DNA from 3 places in the Nocardia sp. NPDC050378 genome. Region 1 is predicted to be linked to each of the others. Evidence: riboswitches for the same ligand, from Rfam matches in the RefSeq annotation. Region 1 holds a riboswitch; each other region holds the start of a gene.
What was found. A riboswitch is a leader RNA that binds a small molecule or an ion and turns the genes downstream of it on or off. The one in region 1 is predicted to bind S-adenosylmethionine.

Region 1 (7,839 bases):
GCGGGTGAGGCCGCGAGCAGACGCCGGGTGTAGGGGTGCGCCGGGTCGGCGAGAACCCGAGCGATCGGTCCCGCCTCGACGACCTCACCACCTTCCAGCACCACCAGCCGGTCGGCCCGTTCGGCGGCCACGGCCAGATCGTGCGTGATGAGCAGCACCGCGGTCCCACGCGCGGCGATCCGTTCGGCCAACCGGTCGAGCACCTGCCTGGCGACGGTGGCGTCCAGTGCGCTGGTCGGTTCGTCGGCGATGATCAGGTCCGGCCCGCAGGCCAGCGCGATCGCGATCAGCACGCGCTGTCGCTGCCCACCGGACAGTTCGTGCGGGTACTGGCGCGCTCGTTGTTCGGGCCGGTCCAGCCCCACTTCCTCGAGCAGGTCAAGAGCCCGCAGCCGTGCGGTGCGCTTGTCGGCGAGGTGGTGTACGAGCAGGGCCTCGGCCACCTGGTCGCCCACGCGCAGAACGGGATTCAGCGACAAGCCGGGATCCTGCGGGACGAAGCCCACCCGTCGCCCGCGCAACCGCCGCAGCGACTTCTCGTCAGCGGGACTCACGTGCTCGCCCGCGAATTCGATACGACCGGAATCGATCCGCGCACTGTCACCGAGCAGGCCGATCACCGCATGGGCCAATGTCGACTTCCCCGAACCGGATTCGCCGACGAGCGCGACGACTTCACCCGCAGCCACCTCGATGGACGCACCGCGCAGCGCGGCCACGGGACCTGCTCCCGAGCGGTAGGAGACGCGCAGATCCTCGACACGCAGCAGCGGTCGGTTCCGCGCCCCGCCGTCCGAGACCGGCACTGTCGGCGGCGAGGTGTCCGCCGCCGAACCCGACGTCGTGATCGTCACGGCCGACTCGTTCATCGCTGATCGCTCCTTCCGGCGAATCGGCCGACCCGTTGGGCGGCCAGCACCACGGCGACGATGACGAGGCCGGGCAGGGTGGTGAGCCACCATGCGGTGGCGAGGAAGTTGCGGCCCTCCGAGATCAGCGAACCCCATTCGGGTGTAGGCGGTTTCGTGCCGTAACCGAGGAAACTCAGCGACGAGACCGCGAGCACCGCCATCCCGAACTCGACGGCGGCCAAGGCCAGCACCGGCTGGACCGAGTTGGGCAGCACATGTCGTAGCAGGACCGCGTACCAGCGCACCCCCGACGCGTGCGCCGCCTCGACGTAGGGCGCGTGGCGCACCCGCAGCACCTCTGAACGCATCACCCTGGCGAAGTTCGCGATCAGCGAGATACCCACGGCGAGAGCGACATTGCGCGTGCCGAAGCCCAGCGCGGTCACCAGCGCCAAGGCCATCAGCAGCGACGGGATCGACAGCAGCACGTCTACCACCCGCATGATCGCGGTATCGACGATCCCACCTGCCGCTCCCGACAGCAGCCCGAGCAGCGAACCGACCACCAGCGCGATCCCGACCGCGGTGAGGGTGGCGGTGAGGGACAGCCCCGCACCGTGCACCATTCGCGTGTACAGGTCGCGCCCGAGATTGTCGGTGCCGAACCAGTGTGCCGCGCTGGGCGCCTGGAACTTCTCGCCGGGCACTCCGGCCAACGGATCACCCGGCGCGAACGCCGACGGCACCACCGCCCACCCGACCGCGATCACCAGCACGACGGCGGACAGCGCGAGTCCGAGGTGCCCGCGGAGCCGGCCGCCGATCCGCGCCCCACGGCGGACCTCGCCGTCCCCACGGCGGGCGATGCCGACCTTCGCCGCGGGCAGCTGGGTGACCGGCTGTGCCGGCGGATCGGCGGACGTCGTGTCACTCTGTCGATCGGCGCGCTGCAGTATCGCCATCGTCATTCCTCTCGCCCGCCGTGCGGGACAGATCGCGGCGAACCGATCGAGCTCTCTGCTGCCGGTACGAGGTCCCGGGTTCGCCGGGCGGCACCGGCGCCGGTGATCCGCGGATCGAGCAGCGGGTACAGCAGGTCGACGGCCAGGTTCACGACGACGAAGACCAGCGCCGACAACAGCACCACCCCCTGTACGACGGGGATGTCCTGATTGAGCACCGAGGTCTGGGTGAGCCGCCCGACGCCCGCCCGGGCGAACACCGACTCCACCACCACCGAGCCGGCCAGCATGGTGCCCACCAGTACTCCGGCGATGGTGAAGGCGGGCACGCTCGCCAACCGCGCCACGTGCCTGCGCTGCACCCACCAGCGCGAAGCGCCCTTGGCCAGCGCCACCTCGGTGAACGGCTGGCGCCACGTCTGGGTGAGCCCGGCGGCGAGCACCTGCGCGATCACCGCGCCGATCGGGAGGGCGAGGGTCAGCGCGGGCAGGATCGTGCCGCGCAACCCCGTGCCGCCGAAGGCCGGGAACCAGCGCAGCTGAAACGAGAACAGCTGCAGCAGCAACAGCCCGGTCCAGAAGGTCGGCACCGAAACACCCAGCGGCGGTAGTGCACTCAAGGCGTTGCGCAGCCACGGCCGACGCGTGTAGGTGGCGGCGAACGCCAGGGCCGTTCCACCGATCACGGCGAAGAACAATGCGAGCGAGGCCAACCCGAGGGTGGCGGGCAGCGCGTCACCCAGCGCCTCGGTGACCGGCTGTCCGGTGTTGACCGAACGGCCGAGATCACCGGTGAGGGCATTGCCGAGCGCGGTGACGTACTGCTCCCACAGCGGCTTGTCCAACCCGTAGCGGGCCTGCAGCTCCGCGATCGCCGCCTTGTCGACGGGTGTGCCGGAACCGGAACTGTCGGCCGCCATCGAGACCGGGTCGGCGGGCAGCAGATACAGCACCACGAACGACACCGTGAACGCCGCCCACAGCACCCAAATCGCTTGCAGTACTCGCGAACCCACGTATCGCACGATGGGCCGCCGGATCAGCTCAGTCATCGCCGTGACCGCTCAGCCAGGTGTCGAAGAACTGCAGCCGCGCCGAGGCCTCGAACTTCAGGTCCTGAGTGTGGGCGGCGGCACCGATCGCCTGCGACAACTCGATCGTCGGCACGTAGAGCCCGTTGTCGAGGATCTCCCGCTGAGCGGTCGCGATGAGTGCCGCCCGCGCCACCGGATCGTTGGTGGCCAGCTGCTGATCGAGGGCGGTGTCGAGAGCCGGAACCGGCCCGCGCACCGACAGATTGCGGCCGGTGAGGGCGAACGAGGTGCGCAGGATGTCACCGTCGGCGCGGGTGGAGTTGCCGTAGACGGCGTCGTAGTCCTTGCTGTTCTGCCGGGCCGTCTGCTCCGAGAACGACACCAGGTCGAGTCGCAGATCCACCCCGACCTGCCGCAACTGCTGCTGCACCAGCTCCAGAATCGCCTGGTTACCCGCGAACACTTGACTGAAGGTCACCCCGAAGCTCAGGCGCTCACCGCCCTTCACCCGGATACCGTCGGCGCCGGGCAGCCAGCCCGCCTGATCCAGAATCGACTTCGCCTTCGCCGGGTCGTAGCCGAGCCGGGCCGAGAGGTCGGTATAGGCCGGGGTCGACGCGGCCAGCACCGAGGTGGCGGGTTGGAACTGTGGGCTCAGGACGGTGTCGATCAGCTGACGCCGGTCCAGCGCGGGCAGCAATGCCTGCCGCACTGCCGGATCACGCAACGGCCCACGCGTCACATTGGGGTGGAAACCGAAGACCAGGCCCGGGTTCGATGTCGAGAGCACCCGTCCGCCGACCGCCTCGATCTGCGGCGCGTCCTGCGGCAGGGCATCACTGATCGCGTCGAGCTGACCGGAAGCCAGACTGCCCGTACGCACCCCCGACTCGGGCACGACGGTGAACTCGATCCGGTCGAGATAGGCCTCACCCTCGTGGGCGAAAACATCTGAGCCCCAGCGGTATCCGGCGCGTTTGGCCAACGTCACCGAGACGTCCTGCTGGTACTCGGCATAGGTGAACGGTCCGCTGCCGATGTTGTCGCCCGCGCAGCGCGCCTCCGCCGGCTTCGCGTTGGTCGACGGGGCGAGGATCCCCAGCTGCGAGGTCGAGGACGCCTGCAGGAATTGCGCGTTCGGTGTGCTGAATTCGACCCGGGCCGTGAGCTTGTCGACCACGGTGGTGCCGATGTAGTTGGCGAGGTAGCTCACGCCGAGCGGCGCTTTGGCCCCACCGAGCCGGACCACGGCGTCGAAGGTGTCGCGCACCGATTCGGCGGTGAGCGGCGAGCCGTCGCTGAAGGTCACCCCGTCTGTGAGGGTGAAGGTGAAGACCTTCGCATCGGGGCTGACCTCCCAGCTGCGTGCCAGCCACGGGGTGATCGCCCCGGTCGCCGGATCCTGATCGGTGAGCGAGTCCACGATCTGCCGGGTCACGTAGATGGTCTGATTGCTCCCGGCCTGGGCGGGATCCGAGCACGACGGTGCCTGCGAGAGCCCGTAGCGCAGGGTGCCGCCGGGTTGCGGGGGACCGGCTGGTCCGCCGCCTGCGGTGTCCCCGCCGCCGCAGGCGACCACCGTCGCGGTGGCGGCGAGAACACCGGCGAACGCGGCGATGCGATGTCGAATCACGAAACAACTCCAGCGAATTCACGGCCTGCGGCCAGGGGACGGCTCGGGATGCGGCGGCGCAACTCCGGCGCCACCTCGGCCTGGAACAGTTCGAGACTGTCCAGATAGTCGGACTCGGCTCGGCCCTCACGATCGGCGGACAGGTGGATCACCTCGTGCCCGAACTGCTCGTGGTACCGGCCGACCTTGTCGATCACCTGCTCCGGACTGCCGACCAGGGCGGAGGAACGGGCGAGGAAATCCTCGAGGGTCTCGAAGACCACCGGATTGCCCACCTGCCGCTGCAACGCGGTGCGCGCCTCGTAGAGCGGGCGATACACCTCGACGGCCTCCTGGGAGGTCCGCGCCACGTGCAGACCGGCCGTGCCCGCACCGACCAGGGCGTCGGCGGGGTCGCGCCCGTAGTCCACCCAGCGCTGCCGGTAGTGGCGGATCAGCTCGGCGTACGGCTCGATCGGGTGCGTGACGTTCGCCGAGAAGACCGGGTCGCCATGGCGCGCCGCCAGCTCCACCGATTCCCGGCTCGTCGCGCTGCCGTGCCAGATCCGCAGCTTCGGCTGCAACGGGCGCGGCAATGCTCGTGCGTCGGTGAGCGGCGGCCGGAATCGGCCCGACCACGTCACCTCGTCGCGGTCCCACAGTGCCCGCAGCAGTTCGTAACCTTCGCGGTTACGGTCCCACTGATCCTCGGTCGTCACGTGGTAGAGCTGCGCCTGGGCGGTGCCGTTGCCCTTGCCGATGATCAGCTCGAGCCGTCCGTCGGACAGGTTGTCGAGCGTGGCGTAGTCCTCGAAGGCGCGCACCGGGTCGAGCAGGCTCAAGGTGGTGACCGCGGTGAACAGGGTGATCCGCGAGGTGACCGCCGCCAAATGGCTGAGCACCACCGGGGGCGCGGCGGACAGGAACGGGTCTTCGTGCCGTTCGCCGACCGCGAACCCGTCGAAGCCCAATTCCTCAGCGCGCCTGGCCTGTTCGACCACGTCACGGAAACGGTCACGGGTGCTCGGCACGACGCCGGTCACCGGATCGGGAACCCGGGTGATCAGCGTCATGAGCAGGAATTTCATCGATCTCCTCCATCGAACCCGGCAGAAGCACCCACACCCGGACAGACCGGGCGGGTTGCTGCGACGTCGTAGAGCCAGGTCTCTCAGTCGCTCTGGATGGTGCGCCCGCTGCCGAAGCGTCGAGCCGGATCAGCATGTGGCACAGCTGTGATGACGCACAACGGTAGAAATCAGCGTGAGCGCAGCGGTTGGAATCGGATGCGGGTGCGGGCACAATCGCCGACGTCGGGCCCGGTCGACCCACCCCAGGCCCCCGCTGTGGCGGTACGCGACGCGCCGAATACCCGGTCACTTCACCTGCGCGGATTCACCGGATCGCGGGAGTAATCTCGGCCTTCTCAGCGTCGATGAGGAGTTCGCCGTGACTGTTGCGCGTCGTCTGACCACACTGACCTCGCTGACGGCCTGCGCCGCCGCCGTGCTGCTTGCCGCCCCCGTCGCCGCCGACCCACCGGTGCGGCCCGCCGTCACCCGCGACGCCCCGGCCACACCCGCAGCGGGCCCCGGCGATCTCCTCGCCGCCTATCAGACGGTCGTCGAAACCCTCGAGGCCCTCGGCATCCAGCCCTTCCTGTACCCGACGGTCGCCGCGAACTGTTCCGGTGACGGTCTCGGCCTGGTCCCGGCTGTCGCGGGTGCGGTTCCCGGCCCGTGGCCGACGAACACCCTGCCGATCCCCGGACTCGATCTCACGGCCGTGAAATCAGGCCAGACGCTGTTCACCTTCCTCCCGTACGGCCTGGAACCGGACACGGCCGCCACCAAGACTTCCGGTATGCAGGTGGCCTGGCTCAATATCAGCACCGGGCGCGGTGGGCTGGCCTCGATGGGGACGATCGCCGACATCGTCCGGGCGATGGTGCCGCCCGAGGTTCCCGTCGAACTCCGGCCGCTCGCCGAGAACGTCATCCGCGATTTCCTGCGCACCGCGATCCCGGTCGGCGGTGTGCGCGCGGTCCCCGTCGACACCGGGAAGGGCACCGTCCTCGCCGCCGTCTTCGGTACCACCGACAACGCGGGCCGCTCGTGCTTCTTCTTCCCGACCGTCGGCATCACCGAGGTCGCCTGATCCGGTGTCCGCGAGGGGCGGACCGTCGACAGCGCACGTCTTCCGGTGGGCACACCGAGCGGTGTTGGATACCTGGGCCGTGGGTCAGCCGTGACGAGCGAGCGGCGTTTCCGGTGCGACGAGGGGTCGCTGCTTCCAGCGCAGCCGCCCCGTGCGATGCAGGCGGTGCGAGCGGGCCCACAGGGTGAGGTAGTAGCCGACGGACACCGGATGGGCCAACGCCGAGCCGAGGTCGGCACCGGTGGGTGGGCGCCGGGTTTCGACGGCTCGGGCCGTGAGCCGCCCGGTGACGGCGGCGAGGTAGCCGAGCAGACCCGCCCGGCGCACCCGGCCACGACCGGCGAGAACCGCCAGCGGCGGAATCCAATAGGCAAGGGCGGCAAGGACACCGATGGCCGCACCGGTGTCGACCCGGCCGCCGTAGGCCGACCACAACCAGCGGGTGTAGCCGCCGGCGAGGTCGTCGGCGCCGGTGTACATGCGGGTGCGGGCGGCGGGTCCGGCGGTGACGAGCGCGGTCCGATGACCCGCCCGGCGCAGCGCCCGCGCGAGATCGAGGTCCTCGGTGGCACTCGCCGCCACACCGGCGTGACCCCCACCCGCCCGATACGCCGCGGCGTCCACGGCGAGGAACTGCCCGCACGCCACCGCCGTCGACGGCCGCAAGCTGTGGTTGGCCGGACCCACCGGGAGCGTCGACGCCCACGACCAGGCGAGCAGCGGCTGAACCAGCTGCTCGGCGACCGAACCCGAATCCTGCGCCGGCCACGCCGACACCAAACCCGCACCGCGCTTGCGCAATTCGGTCACCGCGGCGGCGATCGCCTCCGGTTGGAGGCGCACATCGGCATCGACGAAGACCAGTGCCGCCGCATCGGTCCTGGCGGCCAGTCGCGCACAGGCGGCGGCCTTCCCGGTCCATCCCGGCGCCGGGTGGGCGGCCGAGCGGAGCACGGTGAATCGTTCGTCGCCGCCGATCGCGGCGAGTGCGGCCTCGTAGGTGCCGTCGGTGGAGGCGTCGTCGAGGATCAGCACTCGCAGCCGCGGCACCCCGGTCTGGGCGCGCAGGTCGGCGATGAGCTCGGGGAGCCGCAGGGCTTCGTCACGGGCGGGCACGCACACGGTGACCGGTTCGATCACTCCCGACACCTGCCGGGGCAGGGTGCGCAGGGTGGCGAGGTTGTAGGCGGCGGTGCCGGCGCCGAGCACGGCGAGACCGGTGC
Region 2 (7,839 bases), on a different contig from region 1:
GTGATCTTGTCGCCGATCACCGCGCCGCCGTCGGGCAGGGGCATATCGATGTCGAGACCGAAGTCGCGGCGCGAGACCACGGTCTTGGCCTCGAAACCGGCGACCTTGCCGTTGCCCATGCCCGCGTTCACGCCGAGGAACTCGACGTCGAGCGAGACCGGCTTGGTATTGCCGCGCACGGTGAACTCACCGTCTACGACGAATTCGCTACCCTCGCCACGGAATCCGGTGGACTTGAAGGTCATCACCGGAAACTGCTCGGCGTGGAAGAAGTCGGCGGTGGCCAGGTGGGCGTCGCGCTGGGCGTTGTCGGTGGTGAGGGAGTCGACGCGGATCTCGGCGTGCGCGGAGGCGGTGCCGTCCTCACCGATGACGAGCGCGCCGTCGAAGTCGGTGAAGCGGCCGCGGACCTTGCTCACCATCAGGTGCCGTACGGAGAAGCCGACGGCGGAGTGGGCGGGGTCGATGGTCCAGGTGCCCGCGGTGAGACCGGTGGCGAGTGCGGTGGTCATGATTTCTCCTTTTCGGGGGGGTGTTTTCGGTGATCGGTCAGTCGGGTAGGCCCGCCGCGAGCAGATCCGCGAAGGGTGTCGGCTCGGCGTAGGGATCGGCGGGTCGGTTCGTGGTCGTACGGCCGCGCAATAGAGCTGCCAATTCGGCTGCCGCGCGGTCGATTCGGTCGTCGAGAGCGCTGTCCTCGCTGCCCCAGTCCGACGACGCGGCGTAGACAGCGGTCGGTACGACGACGGCGCGCAGATAGGCGAACAGTGGGCGAACGGCGTGCTCGAGCGCCAGCGAGTGACGCTCGGTGCCGCCGGTGGCACCGGCCAGCACGGGCAGGCCGGCCAGCGAATCCGGTTCCAGCACATCGAAGAACGTTTTGAACAAGCCGCTGTAGGAGGCGCTGAAGATCGGTGTCACCGCGATCAGCGCGTCGGCGGTGACCACTTTGTCGATCGCTGTGCGCAGCGCGGGCGGCGCGAAGCCGGTGGTCAGGTTGTCGGCCAGGTCGCGGGCGTGCTCGCGCAGGTCCACGAAGTCGAGTTCGACGTCGCCGCCGAGGCGTGCGGCCGTGGCGGCGGCCAGCCGCTGCGCCAGCAGCCGCGTCGACGAGGGCTGCGACAGCCCCGCCGACACCACACCGATGCGGAAACTCATGCGGTCACCTCCGTCGCGGTCTTCGCCGCCACCAGGGCGGCGTGCGTCGGCGCGTCCGGCACGTGGGCCGGGCGACCGGCCGCCAATTCCTTGCGCAGCACCGGAATCACTTCCTCACCCAGCAGGTCCAGCTGCTCGAGCACCGTCTTCAGCGGCAGGCCGGCGTGGTCGATCAGGAACAGCTGACGCTGGTAGTCGCCGAAGTTCTCGCGGAAGGTGAGCGTCTTCTCGATGACCTGCTGCGGGCTGCCGACGGTGAGCGGTGTCTGCTCGGTGAACTCCTCGAGCGACGGACCGTGTCCGTAGACCGGCGCGTTGTCGAAGTACGGCCGGAATTCACGAACCGCGTCCTGGGAGTTCTTGCGCAGGAACACCTGCCCGCCGAGACCGACGATGGCCTGGTCGGCGCTGCCGTGCCCGTAGTGCTCGTAGCGGCGGCGGTACAGCTCGATCAGCCGCTGGAAGTGGTCGGTCGGCCAGAAGATGTGGTTGGCGAAGAAGCCGTCACCGTAGTAGGCGGCCTGTTCGGCGATCTCCGGACTGCGGATCGACCCGTGCCACACGAACGGCGCGACATCGTCGAGCGGGCGTGGTGTCGAGGTGAACGACTGCAGCGGGGTGCGGAATTTGCCCTGCCAGTCGACGACCTCTTCGCGCCACAGCCGGTGCAGCAGGTGGTAGTTCTCGATGGCGAGCGGGATGCCGTCGCGGATGTCCTTGCCGAACCACGGATACACCGGGCCGGTGTTGCCGCGACCGAGCATCAGGTCCACCCGGCCGTCGGCCAGGTGCTGCAACATCGCGTAGTCCTCGGCGATCTTCACCGGGTCGTTGGTGGTGATGAGCGTGGTCGAGGTGGAGAGCAGGATCTTGTCGGTGCGTGCCGCGATATAGCCGAGCATGGTGGTCGGCGACGACGGCACGAAGGGCGGGTTGTGGTGCTCGCCGGTCGCGAACACATCGAGCCCGACTTCCTCGGCCTTCTGCGCGATCGCGACCATCGCCTTGATCCGCTCGGCTTCGGTGGGGGTACGGCCGGTGGTGGGATCGGTGGTCACATCGCCGACGCTGAAGATTCCGAACTGCACGGACCCTCCTTTGGTTGCCATGGCAACTATAACGGCGGAGGGCGGAAACCTATTCCGATGCGACGGGGCTCACATGCCCGGCTAGCGCTCCACGAACGGGGTGCGCGTGCGATTGAGCAGGTCAGCGACCGAATCGACGACCAGCGTCGGCCGGAACGGGTACTTCTCGACCGAGGTCTTGGTGGAGATGCCCGAGGTGACCAGCACCGTGCGCATGCCCGCTTCCAGACCCGCGATCACGTCGGTGTCCATGCGGTCGCCGATCATCACCGTCGACTGTGAATGCGCGCCGATGCGGCGCAGCGCCGAACGCATCATCAGCGGGTTCGGCTTGCCGACGTAATAGGGGTCCTTGCCGGTGGCACGGGTGATGAGCGCGGCGACCGACCCGGTGGCGGGCAACACCCCGTCGCGCGACGGGCCGGTGGCGTCGGGATTGGTCGCGATGAATTTCGCGCCTCGGTCCACCAGGCGGATGGCGGTGGTGATGGCCTCGAACGAATAGGTGCGCGTCTCGCCGAGCACCACGTAATCGGGGTCGCTGTCGGTGAGCACATACCCGATCTCGTGCAGCGCCGTGGTGAGCCCGGACTCGCCCACCACATAGGCGGTGCCGTTGGGTCGCTGGTCGTCGAGAAAGGTCGCCGTGGCCAGCGCCGAGGTCCAGATCGACTCCTCCGGGATGTCGAGGCCCGTGTGGCGCAGCCGGGCCTGCAGATCGCGCGGGGTCCGGATCGAATTGTTGGTCAGCACGAGGAACGGGATCTCGTTCTCGCGCAGTTCGGCGAGGAACTCGTCGGCGCCGGGGATCAACTGATCCTCGTGCACCAGCACGCCGTCCATATCGGTCAGATACGACAAGATCTGTTCGTCCTTGGCGGTCACCAGCTAATCATCCGCTAAAACCCGGCGCGGTGGGAGACGAAACGGTGACGGTGCGGATCGCGGGCCGCACGCTAGGGTCGAGGAGGCAGCGGTCAGCGGAGGAACAGGAGTGGCTGGAATGGTCGATCTCAAGCTCGGGTACAAGGCGTCGGCGGAGCAGTTCGGACCACGAGAGCTGGTCGAGTTGGCGGTGGCCGCCGAGCAACACGGCCTCGACAGCGCGACCGTGAGCGACCACTTCCAGCCGTGGCGCCACAACGGTGGCCACGCCCCGTTCTCGCTGGCCTGGCTCGCGGCCGCGGGCGAACGCACCGAGCGCATCATGCTCGGCACCTCGGTGCTCACCCCGACCTTCCGCTACAACCCGGCGGTGATCGCGCAGGCCTTCGCCACCTTCGGCTGCCTGTACCCGGGCCGCGTGATGCTCGGTGTCGGCACCGGCGAGGCGCTCAACGAGATCGCCACCGGATACAAGGGCGAATGGCCCGACTTCAAGGAGCGTTTCGCCCGGCTGCGTGAGGCCGTGCGGTTGATGCGCGAACTGTGGCTCGGCGACCGCGTCGATTTCGACGGCGAGTACTACCACACCGTCGGCGCCTCGATCTACGACGTGCCGAAGGACGGCATCCCGGTCTACATCGCGGCGGGCGGCCCTGTCGTCGCCAGGTACGCGGGCCGCGCCGGTGACGGTTTCATCTGCACCTCGGGCAAGGGCATGGACCTCTACACCGAGAAGCTGCTGCCCGCCGTCGCCGAGGGCGCGGCCAAGGCCGAGCGCGACCTGTCCGCGATCGACAAGATGATCGAGATCAAGATCTCCTACGACACCGATCCCGAACTCGCCCTGGAGAACACCCGCTTCTGGGCGCCCCTGTCGCTGACCCCCGAACAGAAGCACGACATCACCGACCCCATCGAGATGGAAGCCGCCGCCGACGCCCTGCCCATCGAACAGGTCGCCAAGCGCTGGATCGTCGCCAGCGACCCCGACGAGGCCGTCGCCCAGATCAAGCCCTACCTAGACGCGGGCCTCAACCACCTGGTCTTCCACGCCCCCGGCCACGACCAACTCCGCTTCCTCGACCTCTTCCAGCGCGACCTGGCTCCCCGTCTGCGCGCGCTGGGCTGACCTGCCGCGACCATGGTCGTCGTCATGTTCGAGGAGCTACCGAGCCCGCGGCCACGTCGGCACTAGTGTGCGCCTTCGCCGGGTCGATCCACCCGAACTAGCTCAGCGCGTGGTCGAGGTCGCCCAGGAGGTCTTCGATGTCTTCCAGGCCGACCGAGATGCGGACCACGCCGTCGGAGAGACCGATGGAGGCGCGGCCTTCGGGGCCCATGGCTCGGTGGGTGGTGGTGGCGGGGTGGGTGATCATCGTCTTGGCGTCGCCGAGATTGTTGGAGATGTCGATGATGCGCAGGCGGTTGAGGACCTCGAAGGCTCGCTTCTTGCCGTCGTCGCCGTGCAGGGCGAAGGTGACGACGGTGCCGCCGCCCGACATCTGCTCCTTGGCCAGGGCATGCTGCGGATGTGACGGCAGGAAGGGGTACTTCACCCATTCCACCGACTTGTTCGTCTCCAGGAACTCGGCGACCCGCAGTGCCGATTCGGTCGACTGACGCACGCGAAGCGGCATCGTCTCCAGCCCCTTGAGCAAGGTCCAAGCGTTGAACGGACTCAGCGCCGGACCGGTGTGGCGCATCAGGGTTTTCACGGGACCATCGATGTAGTCCTTGGCGCCGAGGATGGCGCCGCCGAGGACGCGGCCCTGGCCGTCGATGTGCTTGGTGCCGGAGTAGACGACCACGTCGGCGCCGAGTTCGAACCCGCGCTGCAGCAGCGGGGTGGCGAAGACGTTGTCCAGCACCACTTTCGCGCCTGCGGCGTGGGCCAGTTCGGTGACCCTGCGGACGTCGACGAGGGTTTGCATCGGGTTGGCCGGGGTCTCGAAGAACACGGCCTGGGTGGGTACCGACAGAGCCTGCTCCCACTGCGAGAGGTCGTCGCCGTCGACGAAGACGGTCTCGATCCCCCAGCGCGGCAGGATCTCGTTGCACACCACGAAGCAGGAACCGAACAGACTGCGCGCGGCGACGAGCCGGTCGCCTGCCTTCAGCAGCGCGCCCAGCGCGGTGAACACCGCCGACATGCCCGAGGCGGTCGCGAACGCGGCCTCGGCGCCGTCGAGCAGGCGGATGCGCTCCTCGAACATGGCCACCGTCGGGTTGCCGAAGCGGGAGTAGACGAAGTGTTCGACATCGCCGGTGAACGCGGCCTCGGCGGCCTCGGCGTTCTCGTAGACGAAGCCGGAAGTCAGGTAGAGCGCCTCGGACGTCTCGTCGAATCCGGAACGACGCAGGCCACCGCGCACGCCGAGGGTGGCGGGACCGACCCCTTCGGGCAGCGGCTTGTCGAAGGAACCACCGGTGATCATGCGAAGTCTCCTAATGCCTGGCGCCACGGCAGGCCGACGGCGCGCCAGCCGGTGCTGCCGCGCTGCCCGAACGCGTCGGGGCCGCCCTCGAAACCGTCGAGCACGTTGTAGGACGGGGTGATCCCCGCCGCGGTGGCCACCGTCGCCGCGTGCGCCGAGCGCTGACCCGAGCGACACAGGAACACCACGGGTGCGTCGGCCGGGCGGTCGGCGAGGACCTGTTCGAGCTGCTCACCGAAGCGCGGGTTGCGCGCGCCGGTGCCGTCGACCCATTCGATGAAGTGCGCGGGGCGCTCGATGGAGCTGGTGTCGGGAATGCCGATGTGGGCCCACTCGCCTTCGGTGCGCACGTCGACCAGCACCGCGTCGGGATGCTCGGTCAGGATTTCCCACGCCTTCTCAGGGGTGATGTCGCCGGCGTAACTCATGTCGATCCTCCTGCGTGAATCCGCTCTTGCCGAGGCGGGGGAGTCCAGCACACGGCCAGGTCGTCACCCGGAGCACCCCACCGCGGAGGAGGGTTGCCGACCAGCGAGCCGGGGCTTGACGCTGGTACTCATGACCTTGCGATCTGAGATTGCCCCGGCACTGGTCACCGTGTCAAACCCCTCAGGGGGTGCACACCAGCCAGGCGCCGTCGACCCGGGTGAGATTCCAGGTGCTCGACGTCGCCTGCCCGCCCACCGAAACCGTGGCGTCGATCTTGGCCCGGTTGCCGTTGACGGTGGCGTTTGAAAAGCCCTTCTTGTCGATCGTCACCGCTGATTCCGGGCCGCCGAGCCGTTCGGTGAGACCCGATTTCGCCTCGTCGAACCCGGGGCACGCCACCCCGGGCGGCGGACGCTGATCGGTGCGCGAGCGCGCGTCGATATAGTTGGTGACGGCGGCCGCGAGCCGATCGGCCTCTGTGACATTTTTCTCAGCGGGTGCGAGGAGCCCGCCGACGACGATGCTGATGAGCACGACGACCGCGATCACCGCGGCCGCGACGAACGGGACGATGGACCGCTTGTCGGTCTGATCGACCTCGATGGGCTGATCGTCCGAGCCTGTTTGCTCCTCGCTCATGTGGTAATCCTGACAGACCCGGGCCGGGCAGCTACACCGCGCGCCGGGTTGCCGCAACACCGCAGCTAGAATCGCGTTGATTACGGCCTGCCGCCGACGAGGACGGCAGCGGCCGGTAGCCGGTTTCCGACTTAGCCTAAGCTAAGTTGACGCCGTCACATCGTTTCTCGACCAAAGGGTGCGCGTAGACAATGACCGAACAGACAGCGACTCGCCCGCTTCGCATCGCGATCGTGGGTGCGGGACCGGCCGGTATCTACGCCGCCGACGCGTTGATGAAGTCCGACGCCGAGGTCAGCATCGACCTCTACGAGCGCATGCCCGCGCCCTTCGGTCTCATCCGCTACGGCGTCGCGCCCGACCACCCGCGCATCAAGGGCATCATCACCGCCCTGCACAAGGTGCTCGACAAGGATCAGGTGCGCCTGCTCGGCAACATCGACTACGGCACCGACATCACCCTCGACGACCTGCGGCAGTTCTACGACGCGGTGATCTTCTCCACCGGTGCCAACGCCGACCGCGCGCTGCCGATCCCCGGCATCGACCTCGACGGTTCCTACGGCGCCGCCGACTTCGTCTCCTGGTACGACGGGCACCCCGACGTGCCCCGTTCGTGGCCGCTGGATGCCGAGAAGGTCGCCGTGCTCGGCGTCGGCAACGTGGCCCTGGACGTGGCGCGCGTGCTCGCCAAGACCGGCGACGAGCTGCTGCCCACCGAGATCCCGCCGAACGTCTACAAGGGGCTCAAGGAGAACAAGGCCGTCGAGGTGCACGTCTTCGGGCGTCGCGGTCCCGCGCAGGCCAAGTTCACCCCCCTCGAGCTGCGTGAACTCGACCACTCGCCGACCATCGAGGTGATCGTCGACCCCGAGGACATCGACTACGACGAGGGTTCCGAGGCCGCGCGCCGCAACTCCAAGCAGGTCGACATGGTCGCCAACACCCTCGAGCAGTGGGCCATCCGCGACCAGGGCAACCGCCCGCACAAGCTGTTCCTGCACTTCTTCGAGTCGCCCGCCGAGATCGTCGGCGACGAGAACGGCCGGGTCGTCGGTCTCAAGACCGAGCGCACCCAGCTCGACGGCACCGGCAACGTCAAGGGCACCGGCGAGTTCAAGCAGTGGGACGTGCAGGCCGTCTACCGCGCCGTCGGTTACCTGTCACAGAACATCAACCAGCTGCCGTTCGACGATCAGGCAGGC
Region 3 (7,839 bases), on a different contig from region 1:
AAGGCGGTGCCGTGGCTGGGCCTGTTCGCCCTGCTCGGCGGCGTGCTCTACGCAGTCCTGCGCGTTGTCCGCCGGAAACCGCGATCCCACACCGCGAAGGAGACCTCCGGTGCCCACAGTGCGGGTGACGATCAAGCCGAACAGCCGTAAAGGCCCGCAACGCTTCGAGATCGACTGATCACACCGCGTCCGGGAACCCGTGCTGTCGCCACGCCTCGTACACCGCGACGGCGGCGGTGTTCGACAGGTTCATCGAGCGGCGGCCGGGCAGCATCGGGACGCGCACCTGGTCGGTGATGTGCGGATCGGTGAGGACCTCCGGCGGCAGGCCCGTCGGTTCCGTGCCGAACAGCAGGATGTCGCCGGGCTGGTAGGCGATATCGGTGTAGCGGGTGGTGGCCTGGGTGGTGAACGCGAAGACCCGCTGCGGTCCGATCGCCGCCCAGGCCGTCTCGAGGTCGGGGTGCACGGTGACCGAGGCCAGATCGTGGTAGTCCAGGCCCGCGCGGCGCAGTTTCGATTCCGACAGGTCGAAACCGAGGGGCTCGATCAGATGCAGGGCGCACCCGGTGCCCGCGACCAACCGGATCGCGTTACCGGTGTTCGGCGGGATCACCGGCTGATGGAACATCACATTGAACACCCGCAGCAGGGTAACGGGCCCCTGTGTGCGGACAGCGCGCCGCACTGCGACAATCGGCATCGTGAACGAGGCGCAGACCACCGGCAAGCATCGCGTCGTGCGGCTGAGCGCGTGGCAGCAGTACCTGCGCAGCCACCTGCCGATGACCGTGGTGAGCGTGCTGATCGTGATCGCGGTCGCGTTCGTCGCCTGGGACCGCTGGCGACGCGGCGCCCTCATCTTCGGCAGCGCGGCTCTGGTGGCCGCCGCGTTCCGGCTGTGCCTGCCGACCGTGCAGGTCGGCCTGCTCGCGGTTCGCAGCAAGCCCTTCGACGTCGCCTGGCTCACCGCCCTCGGCAGCGCCATCGTCTTCCTCGCGGCCACCATCAACACCCTCGGCGTCAGCTGAGCGTCGGGTAGCGCTCCGCGAACACCGTCTGCGGACGGGGCCTGCGCCCGGGATGCGGCGGAGTCCCGGCGCCGTATCCGACCGTCACCAGCACGGCGATCGCCAGGTCCGATTCCGGGTCGATGTCGACCGCGCGTTTCACCGCCGCCTCGTCCCACCCGTTCATCGGTGCCGACGCCAAACCGAGTCCGGTCGCGGCGAGCATGACGTAGGTGGCCGCGATCATCGCGTTCTTCACCGCGTTCTCGCGCAGCAACCCCCGCTCGCTCAGCGAGTGGTACTCCGCGCGCCCGTCGAACATCGCCCGGAACTCCTCGTTCCACGCCCCGTTGGCGACGGCCCGCTCCGCGATATCGGTCCGGGCACCGCGCCAAGCGTTCGGGTCGGCGACGAAAACCAGTACCGCGGGCGCTTCCAACGGCTGTGGCTGCCCGAATGCGGCCTCCGACAGGGCTCGCCGGCCCTGTTCGCCGCGTACCAGGACGATGGACCGGTCCTGCATGTTCCATGCGCTCGGCGCCTCCACGACCAGGTCGAGCAACTCGTCGAGGACGGTGGGCGGGATCGGGTCGGGCCGGTAGTGGCGAACCGTGCGACGGGTGCGGATGGCGTCGGTGACCGAAAGTGTCTGCGTGATCATGTTTCTAACTATCGGAGAGTTACATTCGATTGGGAAGTAGGCACCTGAAAGTGCGTTAAGCTCGATCGGGTGGCCACCATTCACGAACTCAGCGGACTACCGGCCGACGTGTACTCGGCGAAATGCCCGACGCGCGAGGTACTCGACACCATCGCGGGGAAATGGACCGTGCTGATCGTCGACGCGCTCGCAGAGGGCACCTTGCGCTACACCGATCTGCGCCGCCGCATCGACGGCATCTCGCAGAAGATGCTCACCCAGACCCTGCGGCAACTGGAGGCGGACGGGTTCGTCGAACGCACCGTGTATCCGACGGTGCCGCCGCGCGTCGAGTACGCCCTCACCGATCTCGGCCGCAGCCTGCGCGAACCGATCACGGCCCTGCGCGAATGGATCGAGACGAACATCAATCGCATCGAGGACGCCAGGCGCCGCCCGGTGTAGTCATGGATGCCGAATTGCCGGCGAACTGACGCTTACCGTCGCCGAGATGCTCGGCAGGCCGACGGTCGGCTCGCCGCAGGAGTACCCGTGCGAACCCTACGTGCGGCCCGCGTTGCTCACCGCGTCCTGAACGCGCTCAGCGGTTTTCGCGGGCCAATCGCATCGTTTCGGTGAGCAGTTTGGACACCGCCGCGGCCTCGGTGAGGAAGCCGTCGTGCCCGTCGCGGGAGTGCACGATCTCCAAACCCGCACAGCCGGGCAGACCTTCGGCCAGCTCGGCCTGAGTGTGCAAGGGGTACAGGCGATCCGAGTCGACGCCGCCGACCACGCACGGAACCTGGGTCGAGGCCAGCGCGGCGGCCACGCCACCGCGGCCGCGGCCCACGTCGTGCCGGTTCATGGCCTCGCTGAGCAGCACATAGGTGGCCGGGTCGAAACGCTGGCCGAGCTTGTCGGCCTGGTGCTCGAGATAGCTCTGCACCGCGTACCGGCCGCCCGCCCACGGGTCCTCGTCACCCTGCGCGTGATTGGCGAAGCGGTGCTCGAGCTCGCCCTCGGTGCGGTAGGTGAGATGGGCGATGCGCCGGGCCAGGCCCATGCCCGTCATCGGCGCGCGCCCGGTGCCGTGATAGTTGCCGTCCTGCCAGTCCGGGTCGGCGGTGATGATGGCCATCTGGGTGGTCTGAGTGCCGATCTGATCGGCGGTGGCACGTGCGCCGACGGCGAGCACCAGCGCCGCCGACACCCGCTGTGGATGCCCGATGATCCACTCGAGCACCCGCATGCCACCCATCGACCCGCCGACGACGGCACCGAGCCGCTCGATGCCGAGCAGGTCGAGCAACTGCGCCTCGGCGGTCACCTGGTCGCGAATGGTCACCCAGGGAAACCGTGCGCCCCAAGGCTTTCCGTCGGGCGCGAGCGAAGACGGGCCCGTGCTGCCCTTACAGCCACCGAGCACATTGGTGGCGATCACACACCACTCGTCGGTGTCGATCGGCGCGCCGGGCCCGACCATGCCCTCCCACCAGCCGGGCGCCCCGTCGGGCCCACCGACGACATGGGAGTCGCCGGTGAGCGCGTGTTCGACGAGCACCACATTGTCGAGCGTGGGGGAGAGCTCACCCCACCGTTGCACCGCCAGCCGCACATCGGGGACGACCGCGCCGTTCTCCAGCGTCACGTCCCCGATGGCGACCACGCCGAGTCGCCCGTCCGGTGGTGGCAGCAGGGCCACCCCGGTGCCGGGACGGGTGATCGGCGATTCGGTGCTCACAGTCACGTCGTCGCCGCCGCGAAACCGGCCCGCAGATCGGCCAGGATGTCGTCGATTCCCTCGATACCCACCGCGAGCCGGACCAGGCCGGGAGTGACGCCGGCGGCCAGCTGCTCCTCCGGTGTCAACTGCGAGTGCGTGGTCGACGCCGGGTGGATCACGAGAGAACGCACATCACCGATGTTAGCCACATGGCTGTGCAGGCTGAGCGCGTCCACGAACTTCTTGCCCGCGTCGACACCACCTGCCAGCTCGAACGACACGATCGCGCCCGCACCCTTGGGTGCCAGCTGCTTGGCCCGCTCGTGCCAGGGCGAGGACTCGAGTCCCGCGTAGTGCACCGCGTCGACACCGGGCTGCGCGGCGACGAACTTCGCCACCTCGACCGCGTTGCTCACGTGCCGTTCCACCCGCAGGCTCAGCGTCTCGATGCCCTGGGCGATCAGGAAGGCGTTGAACGGTGACACCGCCGCGCCGAGGTCGCGCAACAACTGCACGCGCGCCTTGAGCGCGAACGCCGGGGCACCGAGATCGGCGAAGACCGCGCCGTGGTAGCTCGGATCGGGCTCGGTGAAGCCGGGGTACCGGGCGTTGCCCTCGGCGTCACGCACGGTCCAGTCGAAGGTGCCGCCGTCGACGATCACGCCCGCCACCGCCGCGCCGTGGCCACCGAGGTACTTCGTGGCCGAGTGCACCACGATGTCGGCGCCGTGGGCCAGCGGCTGGATCAGGTACGGAGTGGCGACGGTGTTGTCCACGATCAGCGGCAGCCCGTTGTCGTGAGCGACCCCGGCGATACCCGGGATGTCGAAGACCGCGCTGCTCGGGTTGGCGATGGTCTCGCCGTAGAACGCCTTGGTGTTGGGGCGGATCGCGGCCTGCCACTGCGCGAGGTCGTCGGGGTCCTCGACGAACGACACCTCGATGCCGAGCTTGGGCAGCGAGTAGTGGAAGAGGTTGTAGGTGCCGCCGTACAGGTGCGGGCTGGACACGATGTGGTCACCGGCGCCTGCCAGATTCAGGATGGCGTAGGTCTCGGCCGCTTGGCCCGAGGCCACCAGCAGCGCCGCGACACCGCCTTCGAGGGCGGCGACCCGCTGCTCCACCGCGTCCTGGGTGGGGTTCATGATCCGGGTGTAGATGTTGCCCGGTTCGGCGAGCCCGAACAGCGCGGCGGCGTGCTCGGTGTCGCGGAAGGTGTAGGAGGTGGTCTGGTAGATCGGCAGTGCCCGCGCGTTGGTGGTCGCGTCGGGGGCCTGGCCCGCGTGGATCTGCTTGGTCTCGAACGACCAGTTCTCGGGCAGGGCGGCGTCGGTCATGGTCAATGCTCCAGGGGTTGTGCGTCAGGGTTCAGCTGGGGCGGATCGACGGACAACAACACATGGGGGCCTCCTGAAATGCGCGCTTGCTCCCGACCTTCGGGAGCCCGGTCATCACCCGGAGCACCCCACCGCAGCTGGAGGGTTGCCGACCAGCGAGCCGGGGCTTCGCGCTGGTACTCATGACCTTGGACGACATGTTAACCGGACATCGCGCCGGTGGGGAAACTTCCCCCGCGTTTCCTGCCTCACATCACCGTGCCGCCGGTGCGGCGAAGCCGGGTGTGTCGTCGCCCGGTGCGCCGCAGACCTGCCGCAATCCGTGATAGGCGCGCAGGATCGCTTCGCGGGTGACCCGCACCGCCGCCTCCGGTGAGGTGGGCAGTACGTGCTCGGTGTCGGCGACCGCGAGGTGACACAGCGTCTGCCACGTGCCCGCGACCAGCTTCACCAGAAAATCGTCGGGTGTGGTCCCCATCCGCCGGGCCAGTTCCTCGCACACCGCGACGTTCTTCTTCTCCGCGTATTCCAGGGCCCGCGCGTTGACCGCCTGGCTGGCCCGCATGATCCGCTGCGTCTGCAGGAACTGGTGCAGGAACCGCAGACCGTCGGCATCGGCCTCGGACTCGACCACCTGGAGGTAGGCGCCGCACAGGGCTCGCAGTTCGTTGCCGGTATCGGGCTGGCCGCGCAGCGCGACGGCGACGGCGTGGCCGAAGTCGTCGATCGGGGCGAGCACGATGTCCTCTTTGAGCGCGAAGTACCGGTTGACGGTGCGGGGGGATACGTCGGCTCCGGCGGCGATCTGCTCGACGGTGGTCGCGTCGAAGCCCTGGGTATCGCACAGGTCGAGTCCGATCGCGACGATCGCGGCCCTGGTCTGCGCCTTCTTGCGCTCGCGCAGGCTCGGCGGAGCCGGCCGGTCGGAGGCGGTCGGAGTGGTCGAGTCGAGCATTTCGCCAGCTTAGCGTTTCAGCATGGCAAGCTGGCGCGACCTGCCAAGTGGCGCGTTCAGACAAATTTCTCTTGACGCCAATTGTCGCACGGTGCCAGGATTGGCCGACGCATGCCGAGTGATGAGGAGCCCAGGTGACCGGCACCGAACTGAAATCCGAATATGCTGCAGCCCCGGCGAATTCGATGCGATGGTGGGCGCTCGTCGTGCTCTCCGCCGCGCAGCTGATGGTGGTGCTCGACGCCACCGTCATCACCATCGCGCTGCCGTACGCCCAGCGCGACCTCGCCATCACCGACGGTGATAAACAGTGGGCCATCACCGCCTACACGCTCATCTTCGGCGGGTTGCTGCTGCTCGGTGGGCGGATGGCCGACTACCTGGGCCGCCGCCGCATCTTCCTGGTCGGCCTCGTCGGCTTCGCCGTCGCCTCGGCGCTGGCGGGCCTGGCGCAGAACACCGTGCAGTTGTTCCTCGGCCGTGGACTCCAGGGCGCGTTCGCCGCCCTGCTCGCGCCCGCGGCGCTGTCGCTGCTGTCGGTGATCTTCACCGACGTGCGCGAACGGGCGCGCGCGTTCGCGGTGTTCGCCGGGATCACCGCCGGTGGGGTGGCGTTCGGGCTGATCGTCGGCGGCGCGCTCACCGAGTTCGCGTCCTGGCGGTGGACGTTGCTGATCAACACCCCGATCGCCCTGGTCGCGGTGGCCGGTGCGCTCGCCGTGATCGCCCGTGACATCCCCGCACCGCGCACCGGCGGCTACGACCTGCCCGGTGCCGTCACCGTGACTCTCGGTCTGGTCGCGATCGTCTACGGATTCAGCCGGGCCGCCGAGCACGGCTGGCTGGCGCCGAGCACCCTCGGACTGCTCGGTGCCGGTTGCGCGTTGCTCCTGGTCTTCGTCGTCATCGAGGCCCGATCGACGAATCCGCTACTGCCCCTTCGTATTCCCGGGGAGATCAACCGCGGCGGTGCTTTGCTCACCGCGCTGCTGATCCCCATCGCGATGTTCGCCATGTTCCTGTTCCTCAGCTTCTACTACCAGAACACCCTGGGATATTCGCCGCTCGAGGCGGGCATCGCGTTCCTGCCCTTCCCGATCGGCATCGGCATCGCGGCGGGCATCACCAGTTCGCTGCTGCCCAAGTTCGGCCCGCGCCCGGTGATGGTGGTCGGCGCCCTGCTCGGCGTGATCGGGCTGGTCTGGCTGGCGCAGCTGAGCTACGGCGACGGTTACGCGCTGAGCGTGCTGCCCGCCCAGGTCGTGATGGCCTTCGGCATGGGCCCGCTGTTCGTCGGTATGCAGGCCGTCGCGCTGCACCAGGTGCGCGCCGAGGATTCCGGTGTGGCCAGCGCCCTGCTCAACGCCGCCCAGCAGGTCGGCGGCGCGGTGGGTACCGCACTGCTCACCACGCTGTCGGTGCAGGCCGCCGAGCACTACATCGCCGAGCACCCCACCGTCGACCATCTCGTCGAACGTGCCTCGATCTACAGCTACGACGTCGCCTTCTATGTCGGGGCGGGCTTCTTCCTCGCCGCGGCCGTGGTGATCGCCCTGATGATCAAGGACAAGCCGGAAAACCTGATCGAAGGCGACGAGCGCGCGACGGCCGCGCCGATTGTCGTCTGACCAGGGACGGGCAGGTCCGCGAGGCCATCGCCGGGGTTACCGTCCGGTAACCGATCGACGGCGGATGGGGTGCGGGTGCGCGGAGTAGTTTCGAGGTGTGCCGCACAGCGGGACCTCCCGTCGCGGTGAGGTCCCGGGCAGCAGTACGCTCGTCATGTTTGCACCTACACGTCCCGCAGACAACGCGGGGCATATACGTTGTCTGTTGGAACTGCTGGGGTCCGCTCACAAGCGTGTTCGCCCGGCCGTGCAATGAGGGCACCCACCGAGGAGGACACGAAGATCCATGTCCAAGATCAAGGTTGAAGGCACCGTCGTAGAACTCGACGGCGACGAGATGACCCGGATCATCTGGCAGTTCATCAAGGACAAGCTGATCCATCCCTATCTCGACGTGAATCTCGAGTACTACGACCTCGGTATCGAGTACCGCGACAAGACAGACGACCAGGTCACCATCGACGCGGCGAACGCCATCAAGAAGCACGGCGTCGGCGTGAAGTGCGCCACCATCACCCCCGACGAAGCGCGGGTGAAGGAATTCGG

Region 2: another riboswitch for S-adenosylmethionine. It lies ahead of AB0I35_RS02880 (rhodanese-like domain-containing protein); the one in region 1 lies ahead of AB0I35_RS21880 (LLM class flavin-dependent oxidoreductase).
Region 3: another riboswitch for S-adenosylmethionine. It lies ahead of AB0I35_RS28730 (bifunctional o-acetylhomoserine/o-acetylserine sulfhydrylase); the one in region 1 lies ahead of AB0I35_RS21880 (LLM class flavin-dependent oxidoreductase).

The regions. Positions count from the first base shown of each region.
Region 1 is NZ_JBFAKI010000010.1:85,342-93,180, reverse strand. It holds gene AB0I35_RS21900 (ABC transporter ATP-binding protein) at 1-869, opposite strand, end outside; gene AB0I35_RS21895 (ABC transporter permease) at 866-1,813, opposite strand; gene AB0I35_RS21890 (ABC transporter permease) at 1,816-2,841, opposite strand; gene AB0I35_RS21885 (ABC transporter substrate-binding protein) at 2,858-4,480, opposite strand; gene AB0I35_RS21880 (LLM class flavin-dependent oxidoreductase) at 4,477-5,547, opposite strand; SAM riboswitch class I at 5,554-5,650, opposite strand; gene AB0I35_RS21875 (hypothetical protein) at 5,909-6,616, shown strand; gene AB0I35_RS21870 (glycosyltransferase family 2 protein) at 6,701-7,839, opposite strand, start outside.
Region 2 is NZ_JBFAKI010000001.1:619,720-627,558, reverse strand. It holds gene AB0I35_RS02910 (YceI family protein) at 1-512, opposite strand, end outside; gene AB0I35_RS02905 (CE1759 family FMN reductase) at 550-1,158, opposite strand; gene AB0I35_RS02900 (LLM class flavin-dependent oxidoreductase) at 1,155-2,246, opposite strand; gene AB0I35_RS02895 (HAD-IIA family hydrolase) at 2,328-3,131, opposite strand; gene fgd (glucose-6-phosphate dehydrogenase (coenzyme-F420)) at 3,250-4,260, shown strand; gene AB0I35_RS02885 (O-succinylhomoserine sulfhydrylase) at 4,358-5,566, opposite strand; gene AB0I35_RS02880 (rhodanese-like domain-containing protein) at 5,563-5,994, opposite strand; SAM riboswitch class IV at 6,012-6,130, opposite strand; gene AB0I35_RS02875 (hypothetical protein) at 6,176-6,634, opposite strand; gene AB0I35_RS02870 (FAD-dependent oxidoreductase) at 6,826-7,839, shown strand, end outside.
Region 3 is NZ_JBFAKI010000020.1:40,362-48,200, reverse strand. It holds gene AB0I35_RS28760 (DUF4349 domain-containing protein) at 1-150, shown strand, start outside; gene AB0I35_RS28755 (tRNA (cytidine(34)-2'-O)-methyltransferase) at 179-643, opposite strand; gene AB0I35_RS28750 (DUF3017 domain-containing protein) at 705-1,031, shown strand; gene AB0I35_RS28745 (nitroreductase family protein) at 1,024-1,671, opposite strand; gene AB0I35_RS28740 (helix-turn-helix domain-containing protein) at 1,741-2,115, shown strand; gene AB0I35_RS28735 (homoserine O-acetyltransferase) at 2,252-3,397, opposite strand; gene AB0I35_RS28730 (bifunctional o-acetylhomoserine/o-acetylserine sulfhydrylase) at 3,394-4,710, opposite strand; SAM riboswitch class IV at 4,788-4,898, opposite strand; gene AB0I35_RS28725 (TetR family transcriptional regulator) at 4,964-5,665, opposite strand; gene AB0I35_RS28720 (MFS transporter) at 5,800-7,293, shown strand; gene AB0I35_RS28715 (NADP-dependent isocitrate dehydrogenase) at 7,580-7,839, shown strand, end outside.